4 regions of the Streptomyces sp. NPDC092045 genome follow, and region 3 is predicted to be linked to each of the others. Evidence: riboswitches for the same ligand, from Rfam matches in the RefSeq annotation. Region 3 holds a riboswitch; each other region holds the start of a gene.

Region 1 (5,726 bases), on a different contig from region 3:
TCTTGATCTGGCCGCAGTTGGTGGCGACGGCCAGGTCGGCGATGGTGACGTCCTCGGTCTCGCCGGAGCGGTGGGACATCATGCACTTGAAGCCGCTGCGCTGGGCGAGCTCGACGGCGTCGAGGGCCTCGGTCAGCGAGCCGATCTGGTTGACCTTGACCAGCAGGGCGTTCGCGGACTTCTCCTCGATGCCGCGGACCAGGCGCTCCGGGTTGGTGACGAACAGGTCGTCGCCGACGAGCTGGACCTTGTCGCCGAGCTTCTCGGTGATGATGTTCCAGCCGGCCCAGTCGTCCTCGAACAGCGGGTCCTCCAGGGAGACCAGCGGGTACGCGGCGACGAGCTCCTCGTAGTACTCGGTCATCTCGGCGGCCGAGCGGGACTTGCCCTCGAACTCGTACGTGCCGTCCTTGTAGAACTCGGAGGCGGCGGCGTCGAGCGCGAGCGCGATGTCTTTGCCGGGCACGTACCCGGCCTGCTTGATGGCCTCCACGATGAGGTCGAGCGCCTCGCGGTTGGAGCCGAGGTTCGGGGCGAAGCCGCCCTCGTCGCCGAGCCCGGTGGAGAGGCCCTTGGACTTCAGGACGGACTTGAGGGTGTGGTAGACCTCGGTGCCCCAGCGCAGCGCCTCGGAGAAGGACTCCGCGCCGATCGGGGCGATCATGAACTCCTGGATGTCCACGTTGGAGTCGGCGTGCGACCCGCCGTTCACGATGTTCATCATCGGAACGGGCAGCAGGTGCGCGTTCGGGCCGCCCAGGTAGCGGAAGAGCGGGAGGTCGCTGGCCTCGGAGGCGGCGTGCGCGACGGCGAGGGAGACGCCGAGGATGGCGTTGGCGCCGAGCGAGGACTTGTCCGGGGTGGCGTCCAGGTCGAACATGGCCTGGTCGATCAGGCGCTGCTCGGTGGCGTCGTAGCCGACGAGCTCCGGGCCGATCTGCTCGATGACGGCGAGGACCGCCTTCTCGACGCCCTTGCCCTGGTAGCGGTTGGGGTCGCCGTCGCGGAGTTCGAGGGCCTCGAACGCGCCGGTGGAGGCGCCGGACGGAACGGCAGCACGGCCGGTGCTGCCGTCGTCGAGGCCGACCTCGACCTCGACCGTGGGGTTGCCTCGGGAGTCCAGGATTTCCCGGGCTACGACGACGTCGATGGACGGCACGAGCATCTCCTTCTGGGATGTGACGCTGGATGTGACGCAAGGTCGGTGCGGGGTCGCTCGGCCTTGCGACAAGAGCCTAACCGTCCCGGAGGCTCCGACCGGCCGGGCGCCCGCCCCCTGGGACGAAAAAGGACCCAAGGGCACGCACAGCGGGGCGAAAGGCCCCGTATCTACTGGACGGTAACCATCAGGTGGGTCCCGGGAGGCCCCGGTGGAAGACGGAACCCCGGTCCGGCGCGCACGGGGGACGGGCGCGCCGGACCGGGGTGAGTCACCGCGGGAGGGCCGTCGGGGGCGCGTGAGCCGCCGGACTCACGCGACCCGCCGGGCTCACTTCAGGTGGAGCTGCTGGCCCGGGTAGATCAGGTCGGCGTTCTCGACGACGTCCTTGTTGAGCTCGAAGAGCTCGGCCCAGCCGCCCTCGACGCCCTGCGCCTCGGCGATCTTGCTGAGGGTGTCGCCGGTCACGACCTTGTACTCGCCGTCGCCCTTCTTGACCGTCTCGCCGGTCGGGGTGGTGACGGTCTTCCCGGACCCGGCCTTCGGAGCGGCCTGGCGCTCCTTCTTCGGGGCCTGGCGCTGCTCGCTGCGGGTGGTCGGCTGCTCGGCCGCGCGCTGCTTCTTCTGCTTCTTCTGCGGCTTCGGCTGCTCCTGCGCGCTCTCGGCGGAGCCGCCGTCGTAGGAGGCGCCGGAGAGGCCCACGCCGCAGCTCGGCCAGGCACCCTTGCCCTGGCCCGCGAGGACCTTCTCGGCGATGGCGATCTGCTGGGACTTCGACGCCCGGTCGGCGGTCGAGGCGTAGGCGGTGCCGCCGTACGCGGCCCAGGTGGAGGCCGAGAACTGGAGGCCGCCGTAGTAGCCGTTGCCGGTGTTGATGGACCAGTTGCCGCCGGACTCGCACTGGGCGACGCGGTCCCACTCGGAGGAGGTGGCGGCCGAGGCGGTGCCCGCGGTCATCAGCGGGGCGGCGACGGCGACGCCGGTGACGCCGACGAGCGCGGCGAGCTGGGTGGCCCTGGAGGGACGGCGGTGTTTGCCCTTGACGGAAAACAGCATGGGAATTCTCCTCACCGACGCCTACGAGGTGAGCTGTCGGGTTCGGGCCGAAGAGTTGCCCGGCCGCGTGTCCTAGCACGCGGCTTCACCCCAAGCCGGTCGTCGGCCGTCTCTCGACGGCCGGGGCCGGCACTTACCTTGGGTCCCCCGCTCCTGCCTACGGCGCTTGCGCGACGACTTTCCCGTCGGCCGACGGCAGGATTCGGCGTTTCGGTCGACGGGGCCCGCGGTGGCGAGCGGTGATGACCGTAGACACAGAACCCTCCGAAGTTCAAAGAGGCTCATATGACGAATTTCGCCTCTTCTTGCCCTTCGGAGGGGACTGTTTGCGCAGGTAGGAGGTGACGGAAGCGGAGTTTGCGGGCGCGGCACGCCAGTTGGGACAAAGAGACCCATGTCTCACTCGTCCAGAACCGGACATAAGCCCGCGAACTACCCCTCCGCCGAGTCCGGACGCGCCGTCAGATCGAGGTTCTGACCAGGGAGGATGAGGTCCGGATCGATGCCCACGGTCCGCTTGTTGGCGTCGTAGAGGGCGGTCCAGCCTCCGGGCAGTTCGTTCGCCTGGGCGATACCCGAAAGGCTGTCACCCGGACGCACGACGTATTCACCCGAAGAGCCCTGACTGTCCGTTGTGTCCGCATTCTTCGCTTCGTCAGCAGCGGGGAGCGATTCGGACTCTTCGAGGGACTTGTCCTTGCCCGAGGCGTGTCTACCGGATTCGGTGGAGCTGTCCGGCTTGCCGGTTTCCTCCGGAGCGGCCTCGCCCCGGTGCTTGCCCGTGCCGGGCGCGGCCGACGTGCCCTCGTCCCCCGGAACGCCGGGCGTCACGGGCGTACCGGGCGTCGCGGACCCGTCGGGGGCGACGGGGGCCGTCGGGTCCACCGGGAGCGTCGGGCCGGCCGGGAGCGTCGGGTCCGCCGGATCCGTCGACCCGGTCGGCGCGGACGGCGTGGCGGGGGCGGACGGCGCGGCCGGGTCCGCCGGGGCGGCGGGAGCCGTCGGCGCGGCCGGCGCCGTGGACGTGGCGGGGGCGGACGGCGCGGCCGGGGGCTTCGGCGTCGCGGTGGACGGCGCGGTCCCGGAGACGTCCGGCGAGCCCGAGTTCCAGTTCGACTCGGGGACGGGAGCCACGGAGGGCGCCGGGGCGGTGGCCGGACCCGGGTCGACCCCGGTGGGCCTCCCGTCGTTGGTGAGGCCGGCGATCGGCGCGCAGGTCCCCCAGGCGTCGCTGCCCTTGGCGAGGGCCTTCTCGGCCACGGCGATCTGCTGGGCGCGGCTGGCCAGGTCGGCACTGGGCGCGTACGCCAGACCGCCGTGGCGCTCCCAGTCCCCCTGGGTGAACTGGAGGCCGCCGTACATCCCGTTCCCGAAGTTGGCGGTCCACTGGCCGCCGGACTCGCACTCGGCGACGCGGTCCCACGTGGCGGCGTCGGCGGCGGACGCGGATCCGGTGGCGAGCAGGGGCAGCGCCATGGCGGATCCGGTCACGCCCGCGGCGACGACGATGGCGGGGGCCTGACGGGGGCGACGGTGTCGTCCGTTCCCGGAACGCATAGGTACGCCTTTCGCGTGACGGCTGAGACTGCGGCGAAACGTAGCGGCATTCGAACGCCCGTCACAAGTCGATGGCCTCCCGATCACATGAAGATCACATTTCTGACGCTCCGTCAGTGTGCGAGAGGGGTACGGACGGGGAGAACTCCACCGGAAGCGTGCGCAAACCGCGCATGATGAGCCCTCCGCGCCACCGCAGTTCGGCCGGATCGGCGGCGAGCCGCAGGTCCGGCAGACGGGTCAGCAGGGTGGCGAGCGCCGCCTGTCCTTCGAGGCGGGCGAGGGGCGCGCCGAGGCAGTAGTGGATGCCGTGGCCGTACCCGAGGTGCTGGTTGTCGCGCCGGGCGAGGTCGAGGGTGTCGGGCCCGTCGAACCGCTCCGGGTCCCGGTCGGCGGCGGCCAGCACCACGAGGACCGGGTCGCCCGCCGGGATCTCCTGTCCGTCGATGGTCAGCGCCCGCGTGGCGTACCGCCAGGTGGCCATCTCCACGGGCCCGTCGTACCGCAGCAGCTCCTCGATCCCGGTCTCCAGGAGGCCGGTCTCGCCGGCGGCGAGGGAGGACTGGAGGAGTCCCCTCTGTCCGGGATCGCGGAGCAGCGCGTACAGGCCGTTCCCGATCAGGTTGACCGTGGTCTCGAAGCCCGCGAACAGGAGGATGAAGGCCATGGCGGCGGCCTCGTTCTCGGTGAGGTGCTCGCCGTGGTCGGAGGCCTTGATGAGCCCCGAGATCAGGTCGTCCCCCGGCTCCTCGCGCTTGCGGCGGATCAGCTCGGCGAGGTAGCCGCGCATCTTCTTCACCGACCGGGCGACGCCGCCGCGCGGGCCTCCGCCGTGCCGGATCATCATCCCGGCCCAGTCGCGGAAGTCGTCCTGGTCCTCCTCGGGCACGCCGAGCAGGTCGCAGATGGCGTAGATGGGGAGCGGGAAGGCGAACTCGTGGATGAGGTCCGCGCTCCCCTCCTCCACGAAGCCGTCGATGAGGCGGTCGGTCAACTCCTGGATGCGCGGGGCGAACTCGGCGACCCGGCGCGGCGTGAAGGCCTTCGACACGAGCCGCCGCAGCCGGGTGTGGTCGGGCGGGTCGATGTTGAGCAGGTGGGTCATCAGCTCGGCCTTGCGCTCGCCCGGAATGCCCGTCTTGCCCTTGGCGTGCGGGGACTCGTCGTGGTGCGCCGGGTTCTTGGACAGCCGCTGGTCCGCGAGGGCCTGCCGGGCGTCCGCGTACCGCGTCACGAGCCAGGCCTCGACCCCGCTGGGCAGCGTCGTCCGGTGCACGGGCGCGTGCTCCCGCAGCCAGGCGTAGGCGGGGTACGGATCGGTGGCGAACTCCCAGGTGAAGAGCTCGGGCGCGGGGGCGGAGCCCTTGCCGGGGGCCGCGTCGAGGTCGGCGGCCGTGTCGGAGACCGGGGCCGTGCCCGGGGCCGGGACCGTGCCTGGAGCGGGGGCCGTGCCGGGATCCGGGACCGTGCCGGGGGCGGAGCCCTTGCCGGGGGCCGCGTCGAGGTCGGCGGCCGTATCGGAGACCGGGGCCGTGCCCGGGGCCGGGACCGTGCCTGGAGCGGGGGCCGTGCCGGGATCCGGGACCGTGCCCGGGGCCAGGCCCGCGTCGAGTTCGGGGGCCGTGTCGGGAGCCGGGGCCGTATCGGGAGCCGGGGCCGCGCCGGGAGTGGGCGCCGCGCCTGGATCCGGGGCCGCGCCTGGATCCGGGGCCGCGTCGGGGCCGGGGGCCGTGTCGGGGGCGGGGGCCGTGCCTGGGGCCGGGGCCGCCCCGGAGGCCGGGCAGGAGGTCGGTGCGGGGTGCGGCTCGGGGTCCGGGGCGGTGCTGTCACTCACCCCCCGACCGTACAGCGCGCCCCCGTGCGCCCCGGCGGCCCGTACGGGACGGCCCGCGCGCCCCGGCCGGGCCGGCCCTCCCCTCGTACGGCGCTACGGCCTCACAGCCCCTCCGCCGCC
Region 2 (5,726 bases), on a different contig from region 3:
AACGCCAGTACTGCAGGCACATCTTGACCGCCACCTCGACGGAGACCGAGCCCGAGTCGCTGAGGAAGACGTGCCGCAGCGGTTCGGGGGTGATCTCCACGAGCCGGCTCGCGAGGCGGACGGCCGGCTCGTGGGTGAGCCCGCCGAACATGACGTGGCTCATCCGGTCGAGCTGGCCGCGCACCGCCTCGTTGAGGACGGGGTGGTTGTAGCCGTGCACCGCCGACCACCACGACGACATGCCGTCGATCAACTCGTCCCGCCCCTCGGCGGGTTCGGCGAGCCGGAGGCGCACCCCGGACGCGGACGCGACGACCAGCGGGTCCGTGCGGCCCGGCATGGGGCCGTACGGGTGCCAGACGTGCGCCCGGTCCAGGGCGAGGAGCTCGTCGTTACGCATTCGGCGCGAGGTCCGTACCGGCTCCCCGGCGGCGCACCGCCACCAGATCGGTCCGGGCGCCGCCCGGCCCGGCCTCGGCGGCCGGCGCCTCGGCGGGCTCGGGGACCGGGGCGTGCCCGCCGCACGGACCGCAGCCGCCGCCGGAGTGCGGGCCGCAGCCCGCGCCGCTCTCCGCCGCGCCGCTCTCCGCCGCGCCGCTCTCCGCCGCGCCGCTCTCCGCCGGAGCGTGCGAACCGCAGCCGCCGCCGCTCCCCGCCGGAGCGCCCGAACCGCAGCCGCCGCCGGCCGCCGCGAGCGCGTCCGCGCGGTGGGCGGGCAGCGTGGGCGTGCCCGCGCCCTCCACCTCGAAGCCCGCGTCCGCGATCATGTCCAGGTCGGCCTGGCCGGCCTGGCCCTCGCTGGTCAGGTAGTCGCCCAGGAAGATCGAGTTCGCGATGTGCAGCGCGAGCGGCTGCATCGAGCGCAGGTGCACCTCGCGGCCGCCGGCGATCCGCACCTCGACGTCGGGGCAGACGAACCGCACCATCGCCAGGATCCGCAGGCAGCGCTGCGGCGTCAGGTTCCACTCCTTGGCGAGCGGGGTGCCCTCGAACGGGATGAGGAAGTTGACCGGCACCGAGTCCGAGCCCAGCTCCCGCAGCGCGTACACGACGTCGACCAGGTCCTCGTCGGCCTCGCCCATGCCCGCGATCAGACCCGAGCAGGCCGAGAGCCCCGCGGCGTGCGCCTTGCGCACGGTGTCCACCCGGTCGGCGTACGTGTGGGTCTTGGTGATCCCGCCGTACGTCGCCTCGGAGGTGTTCAGGTTGTGGTTGTACGCGTCGGCGCCGGCCTCCCGCAGCCGCTCCGCCTGGCCGTCCGAGAGCAGACCGAGGCAGGCGCACACCTCGACGCCCTCGTTCTCCTCCTTGATGGCCTCGATGGTCCTGCCGACCCGCTCGACATCCCGGTCCGTCGGACCGCGCCCGCTCGCCACCAGGCAGACCCGCTTGGCGCCGCCCGCGACGCCCGCCGCGGCCGCCTTCGAGGCCTCGTCCGGCTTCAGCCAGGTGTACTTGAGGATCTCCGCCTTGGAGCCGAGCCGCTGCGAACAGTACGAGCAGTCCTCGGGGCACAGGCCGGACTTCAGGTTGACCAGGTAGTTGAGCTTCACCCGCCGCCCGAACCACCGACGGCGCACCTTGCCGGCCGCGGCCACCACATCGAGCAGTTCGTCGTCGGAGGTCGCCAGGACGGCGAGCGCTTCTTCACGGGTCGGCGGCTCGCGCCGCAGCCCCTTCTCCACCAGCGTGTTCAGCAGGTCCATAACCGCTGATCCTGGCCTACCGCCCGCCCCCGGGCCAAGGAGGATCCGAACAAACGCCCCCGTTCGGGGTGTGTGGATGACCACACCACGATCCCGGTCTCCTCCGGTTAGGGTCTGTGCGCTGCCTACAAAAGGCACCGGCCGGACGGCCGGAGGCGCCGACGGAGGATCCCGCATGCCACAGGCCGACGACGCGCGGGCCGCGGGCCCGCGCCGCACCGCGTTCGACTGGACCGGGGCCGAGGCGCGCCGCCGGGCCGACGCCGGCCTCGTGCGCACGCTGCGGCCCCGGGCGGCCGAGTCGGACCTCCTCGACCTGGCGGGCAACGACTACCTCGGCCTCACCCGCAGGCCCGAGGTCACGGAGGCGGCGGCCGGGGCGGCCCGGCGCTGGGGCGCCGGCTCCACCGGCTCCCGGCTCGTCACCGGCACCACCCTGCTCCACACCGACCTGGAGCGCGAACTCGCCGCCTTCTGCGGCTTCGAGGCGGCCCTCGTCTTCTCCTCCGGCTACACCGCCAACCTCGCGGTGCTCACCGCGCTCGGCGGCCGGGACTCCCTGATCGTCTCGGACGCCGCCAACCACGCCTCCCTGGTGGACGGCTGCCGCCTGGCGCGCGCCGAGACCGCCGTCGTCCCGCACGCCGACCCCGAGGCCGTGCGCAAGACCCTGGAGGCGCACCCCGGGCGCCGGGCCCTCGTCGTCAGCGACTCCGTCTTCTCCGTCGACGGCGACCGGGCCCCGCTCGCGGAGTTCGCCGCCGCCTGCCGCGCGCACGGCGCCGGTCTCGTCGTGGACGACGCCCACGGCTTCGGCGTCCTCGGCGACGGGGGCCGGGGCGCGCCGCACGGCGCCGGACTCGCGGGCGACGAGGACGTGGTCGCCACCCTGACCCTCTCCAAGTCCCTAGGCAGTCAGGGCGGCGCGGTCCTCGGCCCGGCCCGGGTGATCGAGCACCTGGTGAACGCCGCCCGCACCTTCATCTTCGACACCGGCCTCGCCCCGGCCGCCGTCGGCGGCGCCCTCGCGAGCCTGCGGCTGATCGCCGCCGAACCGGGGCTCGCCGCGCGGGTCCGCACCGTCGCCACCACCCTGTACGAGCGGCTCACCGCGGCCGGTCTGACGGCGGCCCGGCCGTACGCGGCCGTGGTCTCGGTCCGCGCCCCCTCCCCGGAGGCGGCGCTGCGCTGGGCGGCGGACTGCCGGGAACGGGGCCTGGCGGTCGGCTGCTTCCGGCCCCCGTCCGTCCCCGACGGCGTCTCGCGCCTGCGCCTGACGGCCCGCGCCGACCTGACGGACGCGCAGATCGGCCGCGCGGTGGAGACGGTCCTGCGGACCGCCCCCGCCGCCTGAGGGCCGCGCCGGGGCCGTTCACGGTTCGTACGGTTCACCGCTTCGGGCGACAGGGGCGGCTCTTTCCTGGTGGAACCCGGTACGGCGCGGCACCATCGGTGGGACTCTGACGCGCAGTGCTATCCGGGGCAGCGGCCCCGGCGGGAAAGGGACAGAGTCGCCATGGCAGACCATCAGGAAGCAACCGTCACCCTGCCGAGCGAGCCCGCCTCGGTCCCCACCGCCCGGCGGTACGTCGCGGAGGTCCTCACCGGCTGGGGCCTCGACGAACTCTCCGACCAGGCGGACGCGGTCCGTCTGATCGTCTCGGAGCTGGCCACCAACGCCGTCCTGCACACCTTCGGCCAGTCGCCCACCTTCACGGTCGACGTCCGCCTCGAGCGCGGGGAGCAGCTCCACGTCGGCGTCACGGACAGCCATCCGCGCCTGCCCCGCCGCCTCCCCGCGGCGGTCCAGCAGGACAACGGACGCGGCATGGTCATCATCCGATCCCTGGCGGCGGGGTCCGGCGGCCGCCTCTCGGTGACCCCGACCCCGGACGGCGGCAAGACGGTCGGCATCACCCTGCCGTGGAAGGCGGCCGCGCCGGTGGTCTGCTAGGGCGTGTGTCGAAAGTCCCGCCTGCCCGGCGGCGCCCGGCAGGCACTCCCCCGTAGCCCTGCGGGCACGGGGGCACCCCCGGCCGCGTTGTCGGGATCACCCCGATGCAACAAGTATCGGGGCGACCCTCCGCCTTGCGATCGCACGCACCGGACACCGCCGGGCCTGCCCTCCGGGCAGACGGCGCTACTTTCGACACACGCCCTAGAAGGCGTCCGGCGCGCCCCCGGGCCCGTCCGGCGCGTCCCCGGGCCCCTCCGGCGTGGCGCGGCCGGGGCGGCGGGGGCGGTCCGGGTGCGGCGGCGCCGCCGCACCCCCGGCCTCCCCTCCGGCGCCCGCTCAGCGCCCGGGCGGGGTCACCGGACGCGTCCGTAGGAGACCTTCGAGGTCCAGATCTTGTCGAGCTTCACCCAGGAGCCCGTCTTGGGCGAGTGCCAGATCTTGCCGCTCCCGGCGTAGATGCCCACGTGGTAGACCTTCCCGCCGGAGTGGAAGAAGACCAGGTCCCCCTGCTGCCGGCTGCCGGCGGAGACCCGGCTCGTCTTGTTGTACTGCTGCTGCGCGGTGCGGGGCAGCGACTTGCCCGCCTGCTTGTACGCGTAGAGCGTCAGGCCCGAGCAGTCGAACCGGGAGGGTCCCGTGGCCCCGTAGCGGTAGGGCGCCCCCTTCTTGGCGGCGGCGACGCTCAGCGCCTTGTTCGCGTGTGCGGTCGCCGCCTGTGCCTCCGGTGCCGCGCCCGGCGCGAACAGCGTGCCGCCGACGGCGGCGAGGGTGAGAGCCGAGACGGCTCCGGCCCGGGACAGCAGGGACGGGACGTACATCTGCGCAGTCATGCGCAACCCTTCGTCAGCCGCCTGTGAAGGATGACCTGTCGGGTTCGGGCAGGCGAAGATGCCCGGCCGCGGCTGCGGCTTCACCCCAAGGGCCGGCCCCGCTGCGGAAACAGCGCGTACGGCCCGTACTGCTCGGGTCCTCCACTCCTGCCGATCCAATCCTGTCGACCAGGCGTCCGGGACGGCGGCAGGACTCGGCGTCCGCCCGGACCGCCCCGCCTCGGATGGCGGGGGCTTGTCGTCGGCAGGGATCTTGCCCCACAGCCTGGTCGAAATCCGAGTGGAAACGGCGTTATGTGAGAGTCCTCACGACTGATCCATTCGGGTGGACAGGATGCTTTCGTGATCGTCGGAGGTTTGGCCGACGAGCCCCGCACCAGCGAGGGAACGTCCGATTCCGCCAGATGTGTACACCCCGTGCGCAACTCGCCCGAGCCACATGTCGACTCGTCGACTCCACCGAACGGACGAGCCGTTCCGGCGGGGGCGTCGGCCGTCCGGCCCTCGACACGACATGCCGGAATGTCAACTCCGTCATGCCCGGGGGAGCGTGACCCGGCCGGCCCGCCGCTCCCCGTCCAACACCCGCAGGGCGCGCGCCAGGGTGTCCGCGTGGACCTCGCTCTCACCCCGCGCGTGCATGAGGGCCAGCGCCTCGCGCAGCTCCTCCGCGCGTCCCACCAGGGCCTGAGCCGCCCTCAGGGCCCCATAGGTATGCGTACTTCTGGATGGATTGATCTTCCCCAGGAGGTCGACGACCGCGAGGTACGCGTCGATCAGCTCGCCCTCGGCCCGCGTCAGGGCCGGCAGCGGCGGCGGCTCGGGAACCACGGTCCGCTCACCGCGCCGCGCGGCCGGCCGCGGCGCGCCGGCTCGTGATCACGTGGTCCACGAGCCCGTACTCGACCGCGGCCGGGGCGTCCAGGACCGCGAGGCGGTCGAGGTCGGCCTCGACCCGCTCGCTGCTCCGTCCGGTGTGCCCGGCGAGCAGCCCGGCCATCAGGGCGCGCTGGCGGAGCAGTTCGCGGGCATGGACGTCGAGGTCGCTCGGCCGTCCGTGCAGGGGCTCCTCCGCGGCGGGCTGCCGGAGCGTGACGCGGGCGCCGGGGAGCATCGTCCGCTTGCCCGGGGTGCCGGCGGCGAGCAGGACGGCGGCGCTGGAGGCGGCCCGGCCCAGACAGGTGGTCGCCACGTCGCAGGCGAGGGTCCGGATCGTGTCGTGGATGGCGGTCA
Region 3 (5,726 bases):
GGATCGCGGAGACCGCGGCCGACCTGGTCGCGCCCGGCGAGGTCGTCGGGCTCAACGGCGGCACGACGACGACGGAGGTGGCGCGGGCGCTGGCGCTGCGGTTCGCGAGCGGACGCGCCGAGGCCCCCGGACCGGCGGCGCCCTCGGGCCCGGCGCTGACCGTGGTCACCAACGCGCTCAACATCGCGGGCGAGCTCGCGGTGCGCCCGCAGATCAAGATCGTCACGACGGGCGGCGTCGCACGGCCCCAGACCTACGAGCTGGTCGGCCCGCTGACGGTCGGGGTGCTCAGTGAGGTGGTGCTCGACGTGGTGGTCCTGGGAATCGACGGGATCGACGCCGAGTTGGGCGTGATGGCGCACCACGAGGACGAGGCGAGCATCAGCCGGCTCTTCGCGGAGCGGGCGAGCCGGGTGGTCGTGGTGACCGACTCCTCGAAGATGGGCCGCCGGGCGTTCGCGCGGATCTGCGGCCTGGACCGGATCGACACCCTGGTGACCGACACCGGCATCGCGCCGGAGACCGCCGCCCGGCTCGCCGAGGCCGGGGTGAAGGTCCTCACCGTCTGACCCGCCCGCCCCTCCCGGCGGAGGGACGCCTCGGCAACCGGCCGCGGCGACCGGAGGGACGACGGGCACGGGCGACGTCCGCACGCCCCGGCGGCGCCGTCAGCGGCCGGCGAGCGCGGCGCGCCGGATCGTGGCGTCGAGGAGGTCGAGGGCGTCCTCGGCCGTGCGCCCGGGCGCCCTGTTCCACGGGCCGATGAGGTCCCGCCAGCCCCGCGACCGCAGCTCGGTCATGATCCAGGCGGCCGCCTCGTTCATGGTGTCCGCGCCGCCGTGGCCGAGGCGGTGGGCCGCGAGGAGCGCCCCGCAGACACAGCGGGCCCCGCGCCTGTCGCGCAGCCTGTACGGGGCGTTCTGCCAGCCCCACTCGGTCAGGACGAGGCGCGCGTAGCCGAGGTGGACCGAGGGGCGCAGCTCGGGCCGGCCGATGCGGCGCCAGGCGTGGAGGCGGTCCGGCAGCACGGCTCCGATCCGGCCGGGGAGGCGCTCGACCGGGCCCGGGGCGGGGAGCGCGTCGAGCGCCTCGGCCACGAGCCGTTCCACGGGCACGCTGAGCAGGTCCCGCCAGCTCCGCTCCTCCCCCGGCGACAGCGGCCCGGGGGCGGGGGCGAGCGGGTCGGGAGCGGTCCAGTCGGTGACGATCCGCTGCCAGACGGCGCTCTCGTAGAGGGCGGCGGCCTCGCGGTCGAGGGCGTCGGGGGCGAACTGAGGGGCGGGGGACATCGGGCGGCTCCTGGGTCGGTCACTCCATCCTTCGAGAAGGATGTCGGCTTTGCGCCCTTTGCCCTTGAGTGACCGCGATGCACCCAAAGCGCCCTCACTCCCGCACAGGGTCTCACTCCATAGATTTTCGGCTTATTTCTCCATCAATGGAATTACGCCGCATATTCGGACATAACCCACCGGGTGACGCGACTCACTCCGCACGGCCGGGCACACGACCCTCGCCCGCCCCGCCCCGTGCCGCACAAGGAAGTTCGGCGCTTCCGCGGCCCGACCGATCTTGAATTCCCCGAATTCAGTGATCCAATAAAGAGGACCGCCTCCCTGATCCTCTTGTTATTCGCCGCATTACTGGCCTACGGTCACCTCCATTCGAGCGGAACGCCTAATCCTGCCGCCGCTCGACAACCTCCCTTTTCACCCGACGGCAGGAGCGGGGGACCCACGAATACGCCGGCCCGGAATCCGGGACGGCTCGGGGTGCAGCCGCGTGCGCGCGGCCGGACATCTCCCGTCCGAACCCGACAGCTCACCTCGTAGGCGCCGGAGAGGAATCCGTCATGCCTGCACACGGTAAGCACCGCCGCATCCGCCGCAGCCGCGTCTCCCGCGGTCTGGCCCTGGTCGGAACCGGTGGGGTCGCGCTGTCCCTGCCCCTGATCGCCCCCACCACGGCCGGAGCCGCGACCGCCGCGACCGCCGCCGGGACCCCGGAGATCGCCGTCGGGGCCTTCGCCGCTCCCGCCGCGCCGGTCGCCGCCAAGGCCCCGGCGGCCACGCGCACGTACACCGTCGTGAGTGGTGACTCGCTTTCCCTGATCGCCCAGAAGAAGGGAATTCAGGGAGGCTGGAAGAGCCTTTACCGCGCCAACCAGAGCGCCGTGGGTGACAACCCGTCACTCATTCACCCCGGCCTGGAACTGACGATTCATCGGGGTTCGGCCGAGGCCGCTCCCGCGCGGGCCAAGACGCAGGAAAAGGCCGAGCGGAAGAGCACCGCGAAGGCGGAGAGGGCAGAGAGGTCCGGTACGGCCGAACGGGCGAACCGCTCCGAGCGCCGCGCCACGCCGACCGCCGCCACCGCCACCACCGGCACGGGCGCCTCCGCCGCCGCTCCCGCGGTCGCCGCCGCCCCGGCCGCCGTCCCCCAGTACGCCGACAACCTCGACGGCTGGATCCGGGAGTCGCTGGACGTCATGGCCCGGCACGGCATCCCCGGTTCCTACGAGGGCATCCACCGCAACATCATGCGCGAGTCCTCCGGCAACCCCCTGGCCATCAACAACTGGGACGTCAACGCCGTGAACGGCACCCCCTCGAAGGGCCTCCTCCAGGTCATCGAGCCGACGTTCCTCGCGTACCACGTGCCCGGCACGGCGATGGACCTGTACGACCCGGTCGCCAACATCACCGCCGCCTGCAACTACGCGGCCGACCGCTACGGCTCCATCGACAACGTCAACGGGGCCTACTAGTCGGCGCCGGCTGGTCGGCACCGGTCGCCGGGGCTCTCCGGCCCCGGAAGTGCCCGGTGAACCAGGAGGTGGCGAGCTGCGCCACCTCCTCCAGGGCGCCGGGCTCCTCGAAGAGGTGGGTGGCGCCCTCCACCACGGCCAGCCGGTTCTCGCAGCGCAGCAGCGCCCCGGCCCGCCGGTTGAGGTCCAGGACCAATGGGTCCTCGGCGCCCACCACCAGGAGGGTCGGGGCCCGCACCCCGGCCAGGCGGTCGGCCGCGAGGTCCGGCCGTCCGCCGCGCGAGACGACGGCTGCGACGGGGGACGCGGGGTCGCCCGCCGCCCACAGCGCGGCCGCCGCCCCCGTGCTCGCGCCGAAGTAGCCGAGCGGGAGGCCCGCGACGTCGGGCCGCTCGGCCAGCCGCTCCGTGGCTCCGGCGAGCCGGCCCGCGAGGAGCGGGGTGTCGAAGACGTGCGCCCGGTCGGCCGCCTCGGCCTCGCCGAGCAGGTCGAACAGCAGGGTTGCGAGACCGGCCCCGTTCAGCTCCGCCGCGACCGCCCGGTTCCGGGGGCTGTGGCGGCTGCTGCCGCTGCCGTGGGCGAACAGGACGAGCCCTGCGGCCCCTTCGGGCACGGCGAGCCTCCCGGGGAGCACGGCGCCGTCGACCGGGATCCGCACCTCCGTGTCCCGGACGACGGGGTCGCGCCCGGCCCGGATCCGGTCCAGACAGGCGATCACCTCGTCGTCCGGCGTCTGCGGGAACTCCCGGTAGAACTGGCCGACGGCGTAGAACCCCTCCGGGGTGCGGACGCCGACGGTCTCGTCGGCCTCGCCGCCGAGGCGGGCCGTCCAGCCGGGCGGGGCGACCGGCACCGCGAGGACGATCCGGGCCGCTCCCCGGGCGCGGACCACCCGGCAGGCGGCCAGGGCCGTGGCACCGGTGGCCAGCCCGTCGTCGACGACGAGGACCGTCCGCCCTTCGAGGGGCACGGGCGTCCGGCTGCCCCGGTAGCGGCGGGCGCGCTGGTCCAGTTCGGCCAGCTCGCGCTCCTCCACGGCGGCCAGCGCGCGGTCGTCCACCCCGGCCTCGTGGATCACCCCGTCGTTGAGCACCCGCACGCCGCCCTCGCCGATCGCGCCCATCGCGACCTCCGGCCGGTGGGGCACGCCCAGCTTCCGCACGAGGCAGATGTCGAGCGGGGCGTCGAGGGCGTCGGCGACCTCGGCGGCCACCGGCACGCCGCCGCGCGGGAGGCCGAGGACCACGACGTCCCGGCCCCTGAGGTGGTCGAGCCGGGCGGCGAGCTGCCGTCCCGCGTCACTGCGATCGCTGAAGAACATGGTCCGACGCCCTTCCGGCCGTGCGCCCGCCCGGGCGGGCCCGGGACGGCCACGCTCCTCCAGGGTAGGCGCGTCGGGCCGCTCGGCGAGGACGATCGCGCGCCGGTCGGCCGACTCCCCGGCGGCTCCGGCGGCTCCGGCGGCTCCGGCGACCCCGGCGGCTCCGGCAGCTCCGGCGGCTCCGGCAGCTCCGGCAGCTCCGGCAGCTCCGGCGAAAGGCTTCCGGGACTCTCCGGCCAGGGGGAACCCGACCGGCGGAGGGGCTTCCCGGGATGCGGGCGCTCCGGCTCCCGGGGCATCCTGGCTGTGTGACCTCGCACGGCGCTTCCGGCCCCGGCCCGGCGGGCGGTACCGGGCGTCCGTCCGGGAGCGGAGCCGGCGGCGAGCCCGCTCCCGTGGCCCTGACGTGGGCGCTCGCGGAGGCGGCGCTCGGGGCCGTGGAGGAGGTCGGCGGGTACGCGGGCGGGGTGTACCTGCGCTCCGAGACGCCCGGTCTGCTGCGGCTCGCGGTCCTCGTGGGGCTGCCGGGGCCGTTGTTCCGTCCGTGGTGGCGGATGCACGCCAACCGCCCGTTTCCGGTGGCGGAGGTCCACCGTTCGGGCCAGGCCGTCCACCTCGCGGACGTCGAGGAGGCGATGCGGCGCTTCCCCCAGCTCGTGGCGAGCCTGCCGTTCCCCTTCGCCTCGCTGTACGCGCCGGTGACGGCGGGCCGCGAGCGCTTCGGCGTGCTCGTGGCGCTGCGCGCGCCCACCCCGGGCGCGCCGGTGGACGCACGGGACCGGAGCCGGATGACGCGGGGCGCGCTCCGGCTGGGCGAGGCCCTCGCCGAGCTGTCCCACCGGGGGACGGCGGTCGAGTGGGCGGGCGATCCGGTGTGCGTGCAGCTGCCGACCGGTTCGGGGCCTCCGGTGCGGTTCGGCTCCTTCGACTGGGACCTGGGCGCGGGCACCGTGACGATGGACGAGGGGCTCGTGGAGATCCTCGGCGCGGGCGTGCCCTCGGCCTGCACGATCGAGACCCTGATGTCCCTCCTTGAGCCGGAGGACGGATACGCCCTGTGGGCGGCGGCCCGGCACGCGACGGGCGCCGGCGGGCGCCCGCTGGTGCGCAGGCTCCGGCTGAAGGGCCCGGACGGCGGGCTGCACCTCCTGGAGGTGTCCGCACGCGCGCGGCGGACCGGCGCCGAGAAGGGCTCCCGGCTCGTGGGCACCCTCGTCGACCTCGGCACCGGCCTGATCGGCTCGGACGCCACCGACCGGCTGCCGCGGGCGCTCCTGGCCGTCGACCGGCTCGGCCGCGTCACGTACGTCAACGAGCGCACGGAGCAGTTGCTCGGCCGGCCGCGCAGGGACCTGGCCGGGCGTCCGCTGTGGGAGGCGCTGCCCTGGTTCGGGCACGCCTTCCACAAGGAGCAGCTGCGCGCCGCCCTGCTCTCGGGCGAACCGGTGCGCTTCCTGGCCCGCCCCGAGGGAGGTCACTGGCTGTCGGTCTCGCTGCATCCGGGGCGGGACGGGGTGACGATGGTGCTCCAGCCCGAGGAGGGGGCGGCGGCCCGCGCGCACGGGGCCGGGACGGGGCGGCGCGTCGCGGACGACCCGGCCTCGCCCGGGGACCGGGCGGCGGACCTGTACCGGCCGGTGG
Region 4 (5,726 bases), on a different contig from region 3:
GGTGAGGCGGCGCAGCGGGGTGTCCAGGATGTACTGCGTCTGGATCTCGCTCAGGGAGAAGCGCTCCATCAGGCGCTCCTTGGCCTGCGCGGAGTTGTCGCTCTCCCGGATGAGGCGGATGACCTCGTCGATGTCGAGCAGCGCCACGAGCAGGCCCTCGACCAGGTGGAGCCGGTCGCGCTTCTTGGTGCGGCGGAACTCGGAGCGGCGGCGGACCACCTCGAAGCGGTGGTCGAGGTAGACCTCCAGGAGCTCCTTGAGGCCGAGGGTGAGCGGCTGCCCGTCGACGAGCGCCACGTTGTTGATGCCGAAGGACTCCTCCATCGGCGTCAGCTTGTAGAGCTGCTCCAGGACGGCCTCGGGAACGAAGCCGTTCTTGACCTCGATGACCAGGCGCAGGCCGTGGCTGCGGTCGGTGAGGTCCTTGACGTCCGCGATGCCCTGGAGCTTCTTGGAGCCGACCAGGTCCTTGATCTTGGAGATGACCTTCTCGGGGCCGACCGTGAAGGGCAGCTCGGTCACGACGATGCCCTTGCGGCGCGCCGTGACGGTCTCCACGGTCGCGGTGGCGCGGATCTTGAAGGAGCCGCGCCCCGAGGCGTACGCGTCCTTGATGCCGGAGAGGCCGACGATCCGGCCGCCGGTCGGCAGGTCCGGGCCGGGCACGAAGCGCATCAGCGTCTCGAGGTCGGCGTTCGGGTGCCGGATCAGGTGGCGGGCGGCCGCGACGACCTCGCCGAGGTTGTGCGGGGGCATGTTGGTCGCCATGCCGACCGCGATGCCGGACGCGCCGTTGACCAGCAGGTTCGGGTAGGCGGCGGGCAGCGCCGCCGGCTCCTGCTCCTGGCCGTCGTAGTTCGGCGCGAAGTCGACCGTGTCCTCTTCGATGGACTCGGTCATGAGCAGCGCGGCCGGGGCCATCCGCGACTCGGTGTACCGCATGGCGGCCGGCGGGTCGTCGTTCCCGAGGGAGCCGAAGTTGCCGTGGCCGTCGACGAGGGGGAGGCGCATGGAGAAGGGCTGTGCCATGCGGACCATCGCGTCGTAGATCGACGCGTCGCCGTGCGGGTGCAGCTTGCCCATCACCTCGCCGACGACCCGGGCGCACTTCACGAAGCCGCGGTCGGGACGCAGCCCCATCTCGTTCATCTGGTAGACGATGCGGCGCTGGACGGGCTTCATGCCGTCGCGGGCGTCCGGGAGCGCGCGCGAGTAGATCACCGAGTACGCGTACTCGAGGAAGGAGCCCTGCATCTCGTCGACGACGTCGATGTCGAGGATCCTCTCCTCGTACGCGTCGTCCGGCGGCGGTGTCTTCGTGCTGCGGCGGGCCATCGCGGCTGCGGCTCCTTCACCAACAAGGTTGATCTGACGCGGACCATTGTGGACCGTGCCACCGACAACGCCGACCGCGACCCGGAAGAGGGACATCTGGAGGGGACGGGAACTTCGCCAGGTGTCGGCGCGCTTGCATACAGTGGCAGGACTTTTTCACATCGCGATCGAAGGGACGTACATGCCCATGGGTCACACGGCCACGGCCGAGGCCGGCTCCGGCGGCCTGACAGCGACCGAGCACCGGTTGGCGAACGGCCTGCGCGTGGTGCTCTCGGAGGACCACCTGACCCCGGTCGCCGCGGTCTGCCTCTGGTACGACGTCGGCTCGCGCCACGAGGTCCGGGGCCGCACGGGGCTCGCCCACCTCTTCGAGCACCTGATGTTCCAGGGCTCGAAGCAGGTCCACGGCAACGGCCACTTCGAGCTGGTGCAGGGCGCGGGCGGCTCGCTCAACGGCACGACGAGCTTCGAGCGCACCAACTACTTCGAGACCATGCCCACGCACCAGCTGGAGCTCGCGCTCTGGCTGGAGGCCGACCGCATGGGCTCGCTGCTCGCCGCCCTGGACGACGAGTCCATGGAGAACCAGCGGGACGTCGTCAAGAACGAGCGCCGCCAGCGCTACGACAACGTGCCGTACGGCACGGCCTTCGAGCGGCTGACCGCGCTCGCCTACCCGGAGGGCCACCCGTACCACCACACGCCGATCGGCTCCATGGCCGACCTGGACGCGGCCACCCTGGAGGACGCGCGGGAGTTCTTCCGCACGTACTACGCCCCGAACAACGCGGTGCTCTCCGTCGTCGGCGACATCGACCCGGAGCGGACCCTCGCCTGGATCGAGAAGTACTTCGGTTCCATCCCCGGCCACGACGGCAAGCCCGCGCCGCGCTCCGGCGAGCTGCCCGACGTCATCGGCGAGCAGCTCCGCGAGGTCGTCGAGGAGGAGGTCCCGGCGCGCGCCCTGATGGCCGCCTACCGGCTGCCGCACGACGGCACGCGCGCGTGCGACGCCGCCGACCTGGCCCTGACGGTCCTGGGCGGCGGGGAGTCCTCCCGGCTGCACAACCGCCTGGTCCGCCGGGACCGCACGGCCGTCGCCGCCGGCTTCGGCCTGCTCCGGCTCGCCGGGGCGCCCTCGCTCGGCTGGCTGGACGTCAAGACGTCCGGCGGCGTCGAGGTCCCCGAGATCGAGGCGGCCGTCGACGAGGAGCTCGCCCGGTTCGCCGCCGAGGGCCCCACGCCCGAGGAGATGGAGCGCGCGCAGGCCCAGCTGGAGCGCGAGTGGCTGGACCGGCTCGGCACCGTCGCGGGCCGCGCCGACGAACTGTGCCGGTTCGCCGTCCTGTTCGGCGACCCGCAGCTCGCCCTCACCGCAGTCGACCGCGTCCTCGACATCACCGCCGAGGAGGTCCGGGAGGCCGCCGCGGCCCGGCTGCGCCCGGACAACCGCGCGGTCCTGGTCTACGAGCCGCTGAGCACCGAACAGAGCGAGAGCGACGAGGAAGAGGGGGCGGAGCAGTGACCGAGGCTGCCGCGTCTTTGACGAGCATGGAGTTCCACCCGCAGCCGACGCCGGGCACCGCCCGCCCCTGGGCCTTCCCGGCCCCGGACCGCGGCACCCTGGAGAACGGCCTGACCGTCCTCACCGGCCACCGCCCCGGCCAGCAGGTCGTGGCCGTGGAGCTCTTCCTGCCGGCCCCGCTGGACGCCGAGCCCGCCGGTCTCGACGGCGTGGCCACCATCATGGCCCGCGCGCTCTCCGAGGGCACCGACCAGCACAGCGCCGAGGAGTTCGCGGCCGAGCTGGAGCGCTGCGGCGCCACCCTCGACGCGCACGCCGACCACCCGGGCGTACGGGTCTCCCTGGAGGTCCCGGTCTCCCGGCTGCCCAAGGCGCTCGGGCTGCTCTCCGAGGCCCTGATCGCCCCGGCGTTCCTGGACACCGAGGTCGAGCGCCTGGTGCGCAACCGCCTCGACGAGATCCCCCACGAGACGGCCAACCCGGCCCGGCGCGCCGCCAAGCAGCTCTCCAGGGAGCTGTTCCCGGCCGACTCCCGGATGTCCCGGCCGCGCCAGGGCACCGAGGAGACCGTCGGGGCGATCGACGCCGCCGCGGTCCGCGCCTTCTACGAGGCGCACGTGCGGCCCGCCACGGCCACCGTCGTGGTCGTCGGCGACCTGACCGGGATCGACCTGGAGAAGGTCCTCGCGGAGACGCTGGGCGCCTGGACCGGCGAGCCCGGCGAGCCGCTGCCGATGCCGCCGATCACCGCCGACGACACCGGCCGGGTCGTGATCGTGGACCGCCCCGGCGCCGTCCAGACCCAGCTCCTCATCGGCCGGATCGGCCCCGACCGGCACGCCCGCGTCTGGCCGGCCCAGGTCCTCGGTACGTACTGCCTCGGCGGGACCCTGACCTCGCGTCTGGACCGGGTCCTGCGCGAGGAGAAGGGCTACACGTACGGCGTGCGGGCCTTCGGGCAGGTGCTCCGCTCGGACGCCGAGGGGAACGGCGCCGCGATGCTCGCCATCAGCGGCTCCGTCGACACGCCCACCACCGGCCCCGCCCTGGACGACCTGTGGAAGGTGCTGCGCACCCTGGCCGCCGAGGGGCTCACGGACGCCGAGCGGGAGACCGCCGTGCAGAACCTGGTGGGGGTGGCGCCGCTCAAGTACGAGACGGCCGCCTCCGTCGCCGGGACGCTCGCCGACCAGGTGGAGCAGCACCTCCCGGACGACTTCCAGGCCCAGCTGTACGCGCGCCTGGCCGAGACCGGCACCGTCGAGGCGACCGCGGCCGTGGTCAGCGCCTTCCCGGTGGACCGGCTCGTCACGGTCCTGGTGGGCGACGCGGCGCAGATCGCGGAGCCGGTGCGGGCGCTCGGCATCGGCGAGGTGACCGTCGTCACCGGCTGACCCACCCCTGCCCGGCCGGCGGTCCACCGCCGGCCGGGCGGCCGGAAGGACCCCGACGTGACGAACCGTCAGGTACCTTCCGGCCGTCGGCGCGGGAACCGCACGGGGGACACCCCCGTGAATTGTCCGTATTGGCGCCAAAGTGATCATCTGGTCTGTGGCATGTCTTACAAAAGGGCATGTTCGGTTGGTGATCGACTGGGGCTCCGCATAGCGTCGGTGCGACTGTTCGCCAGTTGCACCCGCCGCGCCCGCGGCACCGGACAGTCATCGCCGAGTCCCCGTCAGGCGCGAGCCTGGGGAGCCGGGGACCCACGCAGTCCCTGGGGTGAATCGGACGCCTTCGCCTCGCGCGGAGGGGCCCGTAGGAGACCTTCCTGCTCCGAACCCGTCAGCTAACCCGGTAGGCGAGAAGGAAGGAAAGGAACAACGTCTTCATGGCGTTCACCCGTGCCACCGGGAAGCATCGTGGTCCGAGCCGGATGGCGCGCCGCGGCGCGGGCATCGCCGGAGTGGCGACCCTCGCCACCACCGGAGTCATCGGAACCCTGGCATCCCCGGCGCTCGCCGCCGACACGGACAACCGCTCCCCCGAGGACACCGGCCTCACCAAGGTGATCGCCGAGGACTCCCTCGTCGACCGGCTCAACGCCCAGGCCGACGCCCAGGACCGCGAGGCCTTCGAGGCCGTCGCCGAGCAGAAGGCCCAGGCCGAGGCGAAGCGCAAGGCCGAGGCCCGCGCCAAGGAGATCCGCGAGGAGCGGGCCCGCGCCGCCCGCGAGGCCGAGCGCCACCGCCTGAACTCCTTCCAGCTCCCCATCGCCGGCTCGTACGTCTCCACCGGCTACCGGACCGGCGGCTCGCTCTGGTCCTCCGGCAGCCACTCCGGCGTCGACTTCCACGCGGCCTACGGCAGCCGGGTCGTCTCCGTCGGCTCCGGCACCGTCGTCGAGGCCGGCTGGGGCGGCGCGTACGGCAACAACATCGTCATCCGGATGCACGACGGCACGTACACCCAGTACGGTCACCTCTCCTCCATCGGGGTGTACGTCGGCCAGACCGTCGAGCCGGGCCAGCAGATCGGCATCTCGGGCTCGACCGGCAACTCGACCGGGCCGCACCTCCACTTCGAGGCGCGCACGGGCGCCGACTACGGCTCCGACATCAACCCGATCTCCTACCTCCGCGCCCGCGGCGTCGCCGTCTGACCCGGCGTCCCGCGCGCCCCCGGCCCCCGGGCCCCCCGCGTGGCAAAAGCCCCGGCTCGTACTGAGCCGGGGCTTTTCGCCGTCCTGCCGTCGGCCAAAAGGCCGTCATGGATTCCGATGGGGCATCGGAAATTCCGGCGGGCTGCAATAGAGTCGCGGACCAGGCGCAGAACAGGCGCCGCTCGAATTGTCTCGCGCGGACCAAGGCGGAGGTCGGACATGCGCATTCCCGCGCATTCGGTGTGCACGGCGATCCGGGAC

The links. Region 3 has a riboswitch for cyclic di-AMP ahead of ACIQKA_RS19320 (transglycosylase SLT domain-containing protein). Riboswitches for the same ligand answer to the same signal wherever they lie in the genome.
Region 1: another riboswitch for cyclic di-AMP. It lies ahead of ACIQKA_RS33145 (transglycosylase family protein); the one in region 3 lies ahead of ACIQKA_RS19320 (transglycosylase SLT domain-containing protein).
Region 2: another riboswitch for cyclic di-AMP. It lies ahead of ACIQKA_RS02770 (C40 family peptidase); the one in region 3 lies ahead of ACIQKA_RS19320 (transglycosylase SLT domain-containing protein).
Region 4: another riboswitch for cyclic di-AMP. It lies ahead of ACIQKA_RS18465 (M23 family metallopeptidase); the one in region 3 lies ahead of ACIQKA_RS19320 (transglycosylase SLT domain-containing protein).

What each region holds. Positions count from the first base shown of each region.
Region 1 covers NZ_JBIVSC010000029.1:42,064-47,789, forward strand. Annotated here, with positions in the region: gene eno (phosphopyruvate hydratase) at 1-1,165, opposite strand, end outside; gene ACIQKA_RS33145 (transglycosylase family protein) at 1,490-2,215, opposite strand; cyclic di-AMP (ydaO/yuaA leader) riboswitch at 2,219-2,433, opposite strand; gene ACIQKA_RS33150 (transglycosylase family protein) at 2,648-3,706, opposite strand; partial or broken gene ACIQKA_RS33155 (cytochrome P450) at 3,867-5,126, opposite strand; gene ACIQKA_RS33160 (nucleoside triphosphate pyrophosphohydrolase) at 5,708-5,726, opposite strand, start outside.
Region 2 covers NZ_JBIVSC010000001.1:589,490-595,215, forward strand. Annotated here, with positions in the region: gene ACIQKA_RS02750 (adenosylmethionine--8-amino-7-oxononanoate transaminase) at 1-400, opposite strand, end outside; gene bioB (biotin synthase BioB) at 393-1,706, opposite strand; gene ACIQKA_RS02760 (8-amino-7-oxononanoate synthase) at 1,882-3,060, shown strand; gene ACIQKA_RS02765 (ATP-binding protein) at 3,223-3,660, shown strand; gene ACIQKA_RS02770 (C40 family peptidase) at 4,017-4,493, opposite strand; cyclic di-AMP (ydaO/yuaA leader) riboswitch at 4,497-4,627, opposite strand; gene ACIQKA_RS02775 (hypothetical protein) at 5,028-5,324, opposite strand; gene ACIQKA_RS02780 (ATP-dependent Clp protease proteolytic subunit) at 5,332-5,726, opposite strand, start outside.
Region 3 covers NZ_JBIVSC010000007.1:20,514-26,239, forward strand. Annotated here, with positions in the region: gene ACIQKA_RS19310 (DeoR/GlpR family DNA-binding transcription regulator) at 1-569, shown strand, start outside; gene ACIQKA_RS19315 (hypothetical protein) at 669-1,289, opposite strand; cyclic di-AMP (ydaO/yuaA leader) riboswitch at 1,662-1,845, shown strand; gene ACIQKA_RS19320 (transglycosylase SLT domain-containing protein) at 1,850-2,764, shown strand; gene ACIQKA_RS19325 (phosphoribosyltransferase family protein) at 2,748-4,085, opposite strand; gene ACIQKA_RS19330 (SpoIIE family protein phosphatase) at 4,394-5,726, shown strand, end outside.
Region 4 covers NZ_JBIVSC010000006.1:109,343-115,068, forward strand. Annotated here, with positions in the region: gene ACIQKA_RS18450 (DNA topoisomerase (ATP-hydrolyzing) subunit A) at 1-1,335, opposite strand, end outside; gene ACIQKA_RS18455 (pitrilysin family protein) at 1,517-2,863, shown strand; gene ACIQKA_RS18460 (M16 family metallopeptidase) at 2,890-4,257, shown strand; cyclic di-AMP (ydaO/yuaA leader) riboswitch at 4,519-4,681, shown strand; gene ACIQKA_RS18465 (M23 family metallopeptidase) at 4,695-5,465, shown strand; gene ACIQKA_RS18470 (GntR family transcriptional regulator) at 5,685-5,726, shown strand, end outside.